2 linked regions of the Pseudosulfitobacter sp. DSM 107133 genome follow. The protein of the gene in region 1 interacts with the protein of each later gene in a pairwise test. Links are inferred from orthologs where the notes say so. Each region holds a gene or a part of one and is shown on either strand. Other genes may lie near its edges.

What was found. The genes of interacting proteins can lie anywhere in the genome.
Region 2: the proteins of DSM107133_RS08980 (region 1) and DSM107133_RS03735 interact in binary tests that used the Escherichia coli proteins (3 or more experiments, as listed by UniProt). The link is inferred for Pseudosulfitobacter sp. DSM 107133 from one-to-one orthologs.

The regions. Positions count from the first base shown.
Region 1 is NZ_CP085154.1:1,823,832-1,829,158, reverse strand. Bases 1-2,939 are described here. They hold DSM107133_RS08980 (ABC-F family ATP-binding cassette domain-containing protein), read left to right. Parts: upstream 1-515; coding sequence 516-2,363; downstream 2,364-2,939. Other genes in these bases: DSM107133_RS08975 (MarC family protein), read left to right, coding at 2,451-2,939; ndk (nucleoside-diphosphate kinase), read right to left, coding at 1-384. Outside these bases: more of DSM107133_RS08975, read left to right, coding at 2,940-3,077; DSM107133_RS08970 (TIGR02281 family clan AA aspartic protease), read left to right, coding at 3,104-3,685; DSM107133_RS08965 (DNA polymerase III subunit chi), read right to left, coding at 3,705-4,157; DSM107133_RS08960 (leucyl aminopeptidase), read right to left, coding at 4,161-5,327. UniProt on the Escherichia coli protein: Genetic data indicate it may be involved in ribosome assembly or function.
Region 2 is NZ_CP085154.1:756,428-764,767, forward strand. The notes cover bases 2,559-6,122. They hold DSM107133_RS03735 (2-oxoglutarate dehydrogenase E1 component), read right to left. Parts: upstream 5,726-6,122; coding sequence 2,759-5,725; downstream 2,559-2,758. Other genes in these bases: odhB (2-oxoglutarate dehydrogenase complex dihydrolipoyllysine-residue succinyltransferase), read right to left, coding at 2,559-2,762; sucD (succinate--CoA ligase subunit alpha), read right to left, coding at 5,807-6,122. Outside these bases: lpdA (dihydrolipoyl dehydrogenase), read right to left, coding at 1-679; DSM107133_RS03725 (MAPEG family protein), read right to left, coding at 778-1,173; more of odhB, read right to left, coding at 1,257-2,558; more of sucD, read right to left, coding at 6,123-6,694; DSM107133_RS03745 (class I SAM-dependent methyltransferase), read right to left, coding at 6,880-7,563; sucC (ADP-forming succinate--CoA ligase subunit beta), read right to left, coding at 7,828-8,340. UniProt on the Escherichia coli protein: E1 component of the 2-oxoglutarate dehydrogenase (OGDH) complex which catalyzes the decarboxylation of 2-oxoglutarate, the first step in the conversion of 2-oxoglutarate to succinyl-CoA and CO(2).

The DNA of each region.
Region 1 (5,327 bases):
TTCGACTGCGGCTGTTTCAGGCGCGTCCGACCCGTGAACCGAGTTTTCGCCAACGCTTTCGGCGAATTCGGCGCGGATGGTGCCGGGGGCTGCGTCTGCGGGGTTGGTGGCGCCCATGACTTCGCGGTTTTTCGCGATGGCGCCTTCGCCTTCCAGTACTTGTGCGACGATGGGCGCGGACGCCATGAATTCGCACAGTTCGTCATAGAACGGACGCTCGGCGTGCACGGCATAGAACTCGCCCGCTTGTGCCTTGGTCAGGTGGATGCGTTTCTGTGCGACGATGCGCAGGCCCGCTTCTTCGAACTTGGCGTTGATTGCGCCTGTCAGATTGCGGCGTGTTGCGTCGGGTTTGATGATCGAGAATGTGCGCTCAAGGGCCATGTCGGTGCTCCGGTTGTTCGGGCACCACACCTGCGGCCCCCGTGAATTGAAATCGCGGCTCCGATAGCATGGGGCTTGGCGCTTGAAAAGCGGCGATTGACGCCGCCGCTGCGTTGCGGCACACCGCGCCTATGTTGCGCATATCAGATATATCCTATTCCATCGCGGGCCGTCCTTTGTTCGAAGGCGCCTCTGCTGTCATTCCCGAAGGTCACAAGGTGGGCCTGATCGGCGCCAATGGCACGGGCAAAACCACGCTGTTCAAGCTGATCCGCCGCGAGCTGGTTCTGGAAGGTGGCAGCATCTCCCTGCCCTCCAAGGCGCGCATCGGCGGTGTGGCACAGGAAGTGCCCGCCTCGTCCACATCACTGCTGGACACGGTTCTGGCCGCCGACACCGAGCGCGCCGAGCTGATGGCCGACGACAGCACCGACCCCACCCGCATTGCCGAGATCCAGACCCGTCTGGCCGATATTGACGCATGGTCCGCCGAAGCGCGCGCCGCGACGATCCTCAAGGGGCTGGGCTTTGACGATGCCGAACAGCTGAAACCCTGCTCGGATTTCTCGGGCGGCTGGCGGATGCGCGTGGCGCTGGCGGCGGTGCTGTTTTCGCAACCCGACCTGCTGTTGCTGGACGAACCGACCAACTATCTCGACCTTGAAGGGGCGCTGTGGCTGGAAGCCTATCTGGCGAAATACCCCCACACGGTCATCATCATCAGCCACGACCGTGGCCTGTTGAACCGGGCCGTGGGTGCAATCCTGCATCTGGAAGAACGCCAGCTGACCTATTATTCCGGCCCCTATGACCAGTTCGCCCGCCAGCGCGCCGAACGCCGCGCCGTGCAGGCCGCAATGGCCAAGAAGCAACAGGCCCGCCGCGAGCACATGCAAAGCTTTGTCGACCGGTTCAAGGCCAAGGCATCCAAGGCCAAGCAGGCGCAGTCGCGTCTGAAGATGATCGAAAAGATGGACATGATTGCAGCCCCCGAAGAGGCGGCCAAACGCGTGTTCACCTTCCCCGAGCCCGAAGAGCTGTCGCCGCCGATCATCAACATCGAAGGCGGCACAACGGGCTATGGCGACACGGTGATCCTGTCCAAACTGAACCTGCGCATTGACCAGGACGACCGCATCGCCCTGCTGGGCAAGAACGGTCAGGGCAAATCGACCCTGTCGAAACTGCTGTCGGACCGCCTGCCGCTGATGTCGGGCAAGGCGACGCGGTCAACCAAGCTGCGCATCGGCTATTTCGCGCAGCACCAGGTGGACGAACTGCACATCGACGAAACGCCGTTGCAGCACCTTCAGTCGCTGCGTCCCGGCGTGATGCAGTCGAAACTGCGCGCGACACTTGCAGGCTTTGGCCTGGGCCCCGATCAGGCCGACACCGCCGTGGGCCGCCTTTCGGGCGGGCAAAAGGCACGTCTGTCGCTGCTGCTGGCCACCATCGACGCGCCGCACCTGCTGATCCTCGATGAGCCGACCAACCACCTGGACATCGAATCCCGCGAGGCACTGGTCGAGGCGCTGACCGCCTATACCGGTGCGGTGATCCTGGTCAGCCACGACATGCACCTTTTGGGTTTGGTCGCGGACCGGTTGTGGCTGGTGTCGGATGGCACCGTGCGCCCCTATGACGAAGATCTGGAAGCCTATCGCAAGATGCTGTTGTCGGCAGACAAGCCCGCCAAACCGGCCAAGGTCGAAGCCCCCAAGGCCAAGCGCCCCAGCCGCGAAAAGGTTCTGGAATTGCGCGCCGAGGCCCGCAAATCCGAAGCCCGCGTGGACAAGCTGAACGAGATGCGCGACAAACTGGCCAAGAAACTGGCCGACCCTGCGCTTTATGACGACAGCAAAAAGGGCGAGGCCGAAGTCTGGCAGAAGAAATACGCCGAAGTGATGAACGCACTGGACCGCGCCGAGGCGATGTGGATGGCCGCGCTTGAAAAACTGGAAGGCGCCGACGCCGTCTGATACTTCTCTGGTTTAGAAAATCCCGGGGGAAACGCGCCAGCGTTGGGGGCAGCGCCCCCATCCCGCCCCGCCGCGAGAAAGACCATGATGATCGACACCGCCTTTCTGATCACCGCCTTTGTCACCATGTTCGTGGTGATCGACCCGCTGGGCATGGCCCCGTTGTTCGTGGCTCTGACCCAGGGCATGACCGCAGCACGCCGTCGCGCCATTGCCGTGCGCGCTTGTGTCACCGGTTTTATCTTGCTGCTGGCCTTTGCCGCCTTTGGTGAAAAACTGCTGGGTTTCATTGGCATTTCCATGCCTGCATTCCGCGTTGCGGGGGGTATCCTGTTGTTCATCACCGCTCTCGACATGCTGTTCGAACGGCGCACCAAACGGCGCGAGGACACATCCGAGGATCACGGCGACGATCCGTCAATCTTCCCGCTTGCCATTCCGCTGATCGCCGGGCCGGGTGCGATTGCTTCGGTGATCCTGCTGACCGGCCAGCAACCGGGGCTCGCGGGTCTGGGTATTGTGGCCGGCATCACGCTGGCGGTTCTGCTGGTGGTCTTTGTGTTGTTTCTGGCCTCTGGCCTGCTGGAACGGGCGTTGGGCAAGACCGGCATCACCGTCGTGACCCGCCTGCTGGGCATGTTGCTGGCGGCGCTGTCGGTTCAGTTTGTTCTGGACGGCCTGCGCGCCTTCAGTTTCTACGAAGGGCTTGGCTAGGCCGCTGATCTGCATATATTCAGATGATGGATACTTTTGACACTGGACGGCTGATCTATCTTGTACTGCTTTTGCTGATGATCGTCGGCTGGGGCGTGGCATCGGGGCGCCAATCCATGAACAAGACGCTGCAATATGCCGCCGTTTGGGGGTTTATCATTCTGGGGGCCGTCGCCGCCGTGGGCCTGTGGGATGACATTTCGCGCACTGCATTGCCCTATCAGGCCACGGTCGTTAACGAAAACACCATCTCGGTGCCGCGCAGCCGCGATGGCCATTATTACCTGACCTTGCAGGTGAACGGGGCCGATATCCGCTTTGTCGTCGACACCGGGGCCACCGATATCGTGCTGTCGCAAGCCGACGCCAAGCGCGCAGGGCTCGACGTTGCCGATCTGGATTATTTCGGGCGTGCCGGCACCGCCAACGGCGAAGTTTCAACGGCGTCGGTGCGGTTGCAAAGCGTGGCGCTGGGCCCCATCGTAGACCATAATATTTCCGCAGTCGTGAATGGCGGCGAGATGAACGGATCGTTGCTGGGCATGGGCTATCTGCAACATTGGGGCAACATCTCGATTGCGCGCGATACGCTGACGTTAACCAGATAAACTTGGACCTCTAAGCGGTTCAGGTTTCGGCTTTTTTCTCCCATCGACCGGATTCTTCCGACCAATATTGGGCCGCAGCACCCGCGTCTTTCAACCGTTTCCACTGACTGCGTGCGCTGTCCAGCGCCTCGGGATCATAGCCGTCGAACAGGATACAGACACGCTCCATGCGCGCCACTTCCTCGGCGCTGACCTCGGCCCCGTCAACCGCCATGATGCAGGTGGCCCCGTTGGGGCAATCGCCCTGTGTGGTCAGCAGGATCGGCTGGGCCGCGTCATGCGCGCCCCCTGCCATCCCGTGCGGCACAAACCCCTGTCCCAGCCACAGCCGGTCATCCAGATGCGCCATGCGCGCCACCTCGCGCCCGCGCACGGCCACGCGCCAGCCCGCGCCACGCGCCTTGCCCAGCAGCATGGCCAAGGTGTCCTCCATCGAGCGCTGGGTCAGGTGGTAGAAATAGGCGGCTCCCATGGGTTACTTGCCTTCGCACATGTCCGAAACCAGCCGGTTCAGCGCCGCAACACCCCAGCCCGTCGCGCCCTTGGGGGCCAGTGCCGTTTCTGATGTAACCGAGGCGACACCTGCAATATCAAGGTGGATCCAAGGCGTCTCATCCTTGACAAACCGTTTGAGGAACTGTGCCGCAGTGATCGACCCCGCAGGGCGTCCGCCCACGTTTTTCATATCGGCAATGCGGCTTTTCAACTGGTCGTCATAGGCCTGTCCCAGCGGCATCCGCCACGCACCTTCGTTTTCGGACTGCGCCGCTTTCAGGAACGCATTGCACAGCGTATCGTCGTTGGAAAACACACCAGCGTTTTCATGGCCCAGACCGATGATGATCGCGCCGGTCAGCGTGGCCAGATCAATCATGCCCGTCGGTTTGAACCGCTCTTGCGCATACCACATCACGTCGCACAGAACGAGACGCCCCTCGGCATCGGTGTTGATCACCTCGATGGTGTCGCCCTTCATCGAGGTCACAACATCGCCGGGGCGCACGGCATTGCCCGAGGGCATGTTTTCGACCAGCCCGACCAGCCCGACGACGTTGGCCTTGGCCTTGCGCAGCGCCAGTGCGCGCATCACACCGGCCACAACGCCCGCGCCGCCCATGTCCATGGTCATATCTTCCATACCGGCCGCGGGTTTCAGGCTGATACCGCCGGTGTCAAACACCACACCCTTGCCAACCAGCGCCAGCGGCGCGTCGCCCTTGGTGCCGCCGTTCCACTGCATGACAACCACTTTCGACGGGCTGTCAGACCCCTGCCCCACACACAAAATCGAACCCATTCCAAGGCTTGCAAGCTGATCTTCATCCAGAATCTCAACCGTCAACCCGATCTCTTCCATCGCCATCAGACGGTCGGCAAATTCAGTGGTGGTCAGAACGTTGGCCGGTTCGTTCACCAGATCGCGGGTAAAGAATGCGCCCTCGGCCACGGCCATCAGCGGCGCGGCGGTGGTCTGCACCTCGTCGGGTTTGGCGCACATGACACGCACCGCGCCCTCGGCAGGTTTGGCGTCGCTCTTGTGGGCGTTAAAGCTGTAGTCGCGCATCGCAAGGCCAAAGCCCAGTTCGGCGGCGTGGCGCATACTGGCGGCACAGACCAGCATATCGGCCCGGCCCCGCACCTT
Region 2 (8,340 bases), 1.1 Mb from region 1 along the record:
ACTTCAGGCCCTGCTTGGTCAGCATCCGCTGGAAGGTTTTCTGAACCTCGGGGTCCATGCCGGGGGTGATCGCGTCCAGATATTCCACGACGGTTACCTCGGACCCCAGACGCGCATAAACGCTGCCCAGTTCCAGCCCGATCACGCCCGCGCCGATCACAACGAGGGATTTCGGCACCTTGCCCAGCTCCAGCGCGCCGGTGGAGGTCACGACGACCTTTTCGTCCACTTCGACGCCGGGCAGCGACGCCGCCTCGGAGCCGGTGGCGATGATGATGTTCTTGGCCTCGTGGACCTCGTCACCAACCTTGACCTTGCCCGCCTCGGGGATCGAGCCCCAGCCTTTCAGCCAGTCGACCTTGTTCTTTTTGAACAGGAATCCGATGCCTTTGGTGTTGGTGTCGACGGTGGACTGTTTGTAGGTCAGCATCTGCTTCCAGTCGACCGAGGGGCTTTTGCCCTTCAGGCCCATTTCGGCAAAGTTGTGCTCGGCCTCGTGCAGCATGTGGGATGCGTGCAGCAATGCCTTGGACGGGATGCAGCCGACGTTCAGGCAGGTGCCGCCCAGCGTGTCACGCCCTTCGACGCAGGCCACTTTCAGGCCCAGTTGCGCGCAACGGATGGCGCAGACATAGCCGCCGGGGCCGGAGCCGATGATGATAACGTCGTAGGATGCCATGAGGTCTTCTCCTTGGTCGTGTGCGCCGCTGTGGCCTGTGTCAGACCGCTGACGGCTTTCAGTATGGCGCGGGTGCCATGTGTTTTGCGGGCGCGTTCCTAGATCAGGGCGGCGATGAAAAGTACGGTGACGCAGGCCATGGCCACCAGCCAGATATAGGACCGCCACGGCCGCCATCCCAGCGCATAGGCGGGGATATAAAGCGCACGGGCGGCCAGATAGACCCAAGCGGCCCCCAGTGTCACTGCGCTGACCTGATCCGTCAGGTGGATCAGGAACACGGCGGCGGCAAAGAACGGGAACATCTGCACGTTGTTGTCATAGGCCCGCAGCATCCGCGCCGTGGCATTGCGCATCGGGCGGCTGGGCGCGCGGTCGCGCGGGCTGGTGGTATAGCCCGGCCCCACATCCATGTTCGCCATTGTTGAGGCCGTGACGAATTGCGCGATGTGCAACAGGCCGGCGAGGGCGAGGGTGAGGAGGAGGGGCGTCATGTCATCGTGTCCAAATCGGAAGATGCAGGAGTGCGGGAGTGCCGGCCAGCGCCCAAGCCATAGGGCGCTGACCTGTTTTTGGTTTACAGATCCATCAGCAACCGGCGGGGATCTTCCAGCGCTTCCTTGACGCGCACCAGGAAGGTCACCGCGCCCTTGCCGTCAACGATGCGGTGATCGTAGGACAGCGCCAGATACATCATCGGACGGATCACCACCTGACCGTTGATCGCCATCGGGCGGTCCTGGATCTTGTGCATCCCCAGGATACCCGATTGCGGCGGGTTCAGGATGGGCGAGGACATCAGCGAGCCGTAGACACCACCGTTCGAGATGGTGAAGGTGCCGCCCTGCATTTCCGCCATCGACAGCTTGCCGTCACGGGCACGCGCGCCTTTTTCGGCAATCGCCTTTTCGATCTCGGCAAAGGACATCGCGTCGGCATCGCGGATCACCGGAACAACCAGACCCGTGGGCGTGCCTGCGGCGATGCCCATGTGAACGAAGTTCTTGTAGACCACGTCGGTGCCGTCGATCTCGGCGTTGACCTCGGGGACCTCTTTCAGCGCGTGCACGCAGGCCTTGGTGAAGAAGGACATAAAGCCAAGCTTCACGCCGTGTTTCTTCAGGAACAGGTCCTTGTATTCTTTGCGCAGCGCCATCACCTCGGTCATGTCGACCTCGTTATAGGTGGTCAGCATCGCGGCGGTGTTCTGGCTGTCTTTCAGACGGCGCGCGATGGTCTGGCGCAGACGGGTCATTTTCACCCGTTCTTCGCGCGATGCATCGTCGGCAGAGACCGGCGCGCGCGGGGCTGCGGCGGCCTGCGGGGCAGGGGCCGAACCAGCGGCAGCCACGGCCTTGGCCACGTCGTCCTTCATGATACGCCCGTCACGGCCCGAGCCGGAGACCTGATCGCGGCTGATGCCGGCCTCGGCCATGGCTTTCTTGGCCGAGGGCGCGTCTTCCACGTCTTTGCCCGAGGTGCTTGCTGCTGGTGCCGCTTTGGCGGCTTGGGCCGGTGCTGCGGCCTGACCCGAAGCCGAGCCTGAAATGACCGCCAGCTTGGCAGTGGCGTCCACGGTGGTGCCTTCGGGCGCTGTGATCTCGGTCAAGACACCGCTGGCGGGCGCGGGCACTTCGACGCTGACCTTGTCTGTTTCCAGCTCGCACAGCATTTCGTCTTGGGCGACGGTGTCACCAACCTTTTTGAACCAGGTGCTGACGGTCGCTTCGGTCACGGATTCGCCCAAGGTCGGGACCATCACGTCAACGCTGTCGTCCCCCGACGATTTTGCGGCGGGGGTTTCTTTGGCTTCGGCGGCTTTGGGGGCATCTGCTGCGGCTGCGCCACCTTCCGTGATTGTCGCCAGCAGGGCATCGACACCCACGGTTTCGCCTTCGGCGGCGATGATATCGCCCATGGTGCCCGCAACGGGGCTGGGCACCTCGACGGTGACCTTGTCGGTTTCCAGTTCGCACAGCATTTCGTCAACGGCCACCGTGTCGCCCGGTTTCTTGAACCATGTGGCAACGGTGGCTTCGGTCACGGATTCGCCCAGGGTGGGCACGCGGACATCAGTCATTATTTCGATCCTTTGATGGTCAGCGCCTCGTCAACGAGGGCGGCTTGTTGTGCTTTGTGCTGGCTGGCCAGACCTGTGGCCGGCGACGCCGATGTGGCGCGTCCGACATATTCGGGACGCAGGTGTTTGGCCTTGATCCGGCCCAGAACCCATTCGATGTTGGGCTCGATAAAGGTCCAGGCGCCCTGGTTCTTGGGCTCTTCCTGACACCAGATCATCTCGGCATCCTTGAAGCGTTCCAGCTCCTTCACCGCGGATTGCGCGGGGAAAGGGTAGAACTGTTCGAAGCGCATCAAATAGACATCGTCGATGCCACGGGCGTCGCGTTCTTCCAGCAGGTCATAATAGACCTTGCCCGAACACATCACCACGCGCTTGATCTTGTCATCGGCCACCAAAGTGGTGTCCGAATTGCCGTGCTGGGCATCGTCCCACAGCACGCGGTGGAAGGATGATCCGGTGGTAAACTCGTCGGCCTTGCTGACGGCCAGCTTGTGACGCAGCAGCGATTTCGGCGTCATCAGGATCAGCGGCTTGCGGAAGTCGCGGTGGATCTGGCGGCGCAGGATGTGAAAGTAGTTTGCAGGCGTGGTGCAATTGGCCACGATCCAGTTGTCCTGACCGCACATCTGCAAGAACCGTTCCAGACGGGCGCTGGAGTGTTCGGGGCCTTGCCCCTCGAAGCCGTGGGGCAGCAGGACCGTCAGGCCGGACATCCGCAGCCATTTGCTTTCGCCCGAGCTGATGAACTGGTCGAACATGATCTGCGCACCGTTGGCGAAATCGCCAAACTGCGCTTCCCACAGGGTCAGGGCGTTGGGTTCTGCCATCGAATACCCGTATTCAAAGCCAAGCACCGCATATTCCGACAGCATCGAATCGATGACGTCGTATTGTGCCTGACCTTCACGGATGTTGTTCAGCGGATAGTAGCGTTCTTCGGTGTCCTGGTTGATCAGGGCGGAATGGCGCTGGCTGAAGGTGCCGCGCGCGCTGTCCTGACCGGACAGACGCACAGGATAGCCTTCGGTCAGCAGCGAGCCGAACGCGATGGCCTCGGCAGTGGCCCAGTCGAATCCGGTCCCTGTTTCAAACATCGCCTTTTTGGCGTCCAGCAGACGTTCGACAGTTTTGTGCAGGGGAACACCGGCGGGGGCTGTCGTCAGCCCCTTGCCAACTTCGGCCAGCGTTTCGGGCTTGATCGCTGTCTTGCCGCGCTGGTATTTCTTTTGCTTCATCTTATCCAGATGCGACCACTTGCCATCCAGCCAGTCGGCCTTGTTCGGGCGGTATTCTTTTCCGGCCTCGAACTCTTCGTTCAGCTTGGCCTGAAACGCCGCCTTCATGTCCTCGATCTCGCCCTCGGGGATCAGCCCGTCTTTGACCAGACGGTCGGTGTACAGCGTCAGCGTGGTCTTTTGCTTTTTGATCTTCTTGTACATCACCGGGTTGGTGAACATGGGCTCGTCGCCCTCGTTGTGACCAAAACGGCGGTAGCAGAAAATGTCGATAACCACATCCTTGTGGAATTTCTGACGGAACTCGGTGGCCACTTTCGCGGCGTGAACCACGGCTTCGGGGTCGTCACCGTTGACGTGGAAAATGGGCGCCTCGACCACCAGCGCGTTGTCGGTGGGATAGGGGGAAGACCGCGAGAAGTGCGGCGCGGTGGTGAAACCGATCTGGTTGTTCACCACGACGTGTATGGTGCCACCGGTGCGGTGGCCGCGCAGGCCCGACAGGGCGAAACATTCCGCCACGACACCCTGACCGGCAAAGGCCGCATCGCCGTGTAGCAGGATCGGCATGACGCAGGTGCGCTCGGCATCGTTCCACTGGTCCTGCTTGGCGCGTGCCTTGCCCAGAACCACAGGGTTCACCGCTTCGAGGTGCGACGGGTTGGCGGTCAGCGACAGGTGGACGGTGTTGTCATCAAACTGACGGTCCGAGGACGCGCCAAGGTGATATTTCACATCGCCCGAGCCATCGACGTCTTCGGGTTTGAAGCTGCCGCCCTGAAACTCGTTGAAGATCGCGCGGTAGGGTTTTTGCATCACGTTGGCCAGAACCGACAGGCGGCCGCGGTGCGGCATGCCAATGACGATTTCCTTGACGCCCAGGGCGCCGCCACGCTTGATGATCTGCTCCATCGCGGGGATCAGGCTTTCGCCACCATCAAGGCCAAAGCGCTTGGTGCCCATGTATTTGACGTGCAGGAATTTTTCGAATCCTTCGGCCTCGACCATCTTGTTCAGGATCGCCTTGCGGCCCTCACGGGTGAACTGGATTTCCTTGCCCAGCCCTTCGATCCGTTCCTTCAGCCAACTGGCTTCATCAGGGTTGGAAATGTGCATGTATTGCAGCGCAAAGGTGCCGCAATAGGTCCGGTTCACGATTTCGACAATCTGCCGCATGGTGGCGATTTCCAGCCCCAACACGTTGTCGATGAAAATCGGACGATCCATGTCGGCGTCGGTAAAGCCGTAGGATTTCGGATCCAGCTCGGGGTGGGGGGTCTTGTCGCGCATGCCCAGCGGGTCAAGATCGGCCACCAGGTGACCACGGATGCGATAGGCGCGGATGATCATCAGCGCGCGGATGCTGTCCAGCACGGCGCGTTTGACCATCTCGTCGCTCAACTCTACGCCTTTGGCCTCTGCCTTGGCCTTGATCTTGTCGCCAGCCCCTTTGACCTCAGCCGGAGCGGCCCATTCGCCTGTCAGCGCCTGGGTCAGGTCGTCGCCCGGCATCGGCGGCCAGTCGCTGCGCGCCCAAGAGGGGCCTGCGGCCTCGGCTTTGACGTTGCTGTTCTCGTCGCCCATCGCCTTGAAAAAGGCCTGCCAGGCTTCGTCTACCGCGCCGGGATTGTTGGCATAGCGGGCATACATCTGTTCAAGGTATTCCGCGTTGTGTCCTTGCATGAAGGACGAGGCGTGGAACTGGTCGTTGGCTGGGTGGTCGGTCATGGCGAGATACCTCGGATGTGAGACGTGGCCGCATAATGGTTAAAGATACCAAGGCGGGGGGGTGCCCCGCCTTGAGACAGGTTAGTCTTTGTTGATCGCTTCTTGCACGGCTTCGCCCAGTGTTGCGGGGCTGTCTGCCACCACGATACCGGCTTCGCGCATTGCGTTGATCTTGCTTTCTGCGTCGCCCTTGCCACCGGCAACGATGGCGCCTGCGTGGCCCATGCGGCGGCCCGGAGGGGCGGTGCGGCCGGCGATAAAACCGGCGGTGGGCTTCCAGCGGCCCTTTTTGCGCTCATCTGCCAGGAACTGTGCCGCCTCTTCCTCGGCAGAGCCGCCGATTTCACCGATCATGATGATCGACTGTGTTTCAGGGTCGGCCAGGAACATTTCCAGCACGTCGATGTGCTCGGTCCCCTTGATGGGGTCGCCGCCGATGCCCACGGCCGAAGACTGGCCCAGTCCCATGTCGGTTGTCTGTTTCACAGCCTCATAGGTAAGCGTCCCCGAGCGCGAAACAACACCCACCGAGCCGCGTTTGTGGATGTGGCCGGGCATAATGCCGATCTTGCAAGCGTCCGGCGTGATCACGCCGGGACAGTTGGGGCCGATCAGGCGCGATTTGGACCCTTCCAGCGCGCGCTTGACGCGCATCATGTCCAGAACCGGAATCCCTTCGGTGATGCAGACGATCAGCGGCATTTCTGCGTCAATCGCTTCCAGGATCGAATCCGCGGCAAAGGGGGGCGGCACATAGATGACCGAGGCGTTGGCTTCGGTGACATGCATGGCTTCGTGGACCGAGTTGAAGACCGGCAGGTCCAGATGTTTCTGGCCGCCTTTGCCCGGTGTCACGCCTCCGACCATCTTGGTGCCGTAAGCGATTGCCTGTTCGGTGTGGAATGTCCCCTGCGAGCCGGTCAGGCCCTGGCAGATGACTTTTGTGTTTTCGTCGATAAGAACGGCCATGTTTGGTTTCCTTGCTTACGATCTGTCGGTTGTTTCGGATGTTGGAATGACGGGTGACTGGCTGCCGCGGGTGGGCCAGCTCCCAGTGAAGAGGTTTGCGGTCTGTACAGCTTGCGTATCGGCGGTGCCTGCACTGGCTTCTCCGAAAGGCCGCGCGACAGCGGATGGGGTATTGATCGCGCGTCTCATGCGGCCACCTTGCGCAACAAGACCGATATGTTGTCGTCAACGGGCAGGCTGAAACTGTTGACCAGTTTTGTGGTGAACCCTGCGTCAGCGGCAGCTTTGCGCAATGTGCGCAAACTAAAATAGTTCACATGATCAGGGTAGCGAAAGCCGCACCATTTCGGGCCAATGATCTTGCGGTTCAGGCTGTTGAAATTAGGCACCCGCACAAATACCGCGCCTGTGTTCTTCAGTGCGCGGTACACACCATTTAGAACGCCCATGACATTGGTTTCATGTTCCAGATACGAGAACATTACGATGCCATCGAATTGGGCCTCGTCAAATTCCCAAATGGTCTCTGCTCCTGCACCCTTGAGACAATACCCGCCCCGTGAACGCATGATGTCGTCGGCCTGCGCATGCAAGGCGGTGCTCAGTTCGATGCCAAAGGGGGTCATTGGCGGCAGAATGCGCGCACCCGCACCACAGCCGATGTCAAGCACATGACCGTCGGAGAACCAACGCCGGAAGTGCGCCTGCTTGTCCCGATGTATAACACCAAGGTTTGTGCGCAGCTTGCGCACGAACTTGCTTGCAAAGGTTGACCCTTTTGATGCCTCAGCCTTGGCAGCATAGGTCTTTTCCCAAGCAAAATCTTGCTCCAAGGCCTCATAGACCACAGGATTGCGCAGATAAGTCATGCTACATTCATCGCAAGTGACCACTTGCCACGGATCGGGCGAATAGGCCCGCAGTGGCACGCATTGCGTGCTCTCGCACAGTGGGCAGGGACGATATGTTGACACGCTATGCATCAGATCAAAAGAAAGCCCTTGCGGCACAAATGACATGCCCGCCTGCCGGTGACCCCAACTTTTTGATAAAAGATGGGGTCGCCGGTGCATCACAGGCGACATACAGCACGGGGCTGTCATAGACATGTGCGGCTTGGTGCATCACTTGCCTTAGCCTTTGACCGCTTTCACGATCTTCTGCGCGCCGTCTTTCAGGTCTTCTGCGGCAATGACATCAAGGCCGGAGTTGTTGATGATGTCCTTGCCCTGTTGCACGTTCGTGCCTTCGAGACGGACAACCAACGGCACTTTCAGGCCCACTTCTTTCACCGCGGCAACAACGCCCTCGGCGATCACATCGCAGCGCATGATGCCGCCGAAGATGTTCACCAGAATGCCTTTGACCTGCGGGTCCGAGGTGATGATCTTGAACGCTTCAGTTACTTTTTCCTTGGTGGCACCGCCGCCCACGTCAAGGAAGTTGGCAGGCTCGGCGCCGTACAGCTTGATGATGTCCATTGTGGCCATCGCCAGACCCGCACCGTTCACCATGCAGCCGATCTCGCCGTCCAGAGCGATATAGTTCAGGTCGTATTTCGAGGCGGCCAGTTCCTTGGGGTCTTCCTCGGTCTCGTCGCGCAGCTCGTTGATGTCGGCGTGGCGGTATATGGCGTTGCCGTCAAA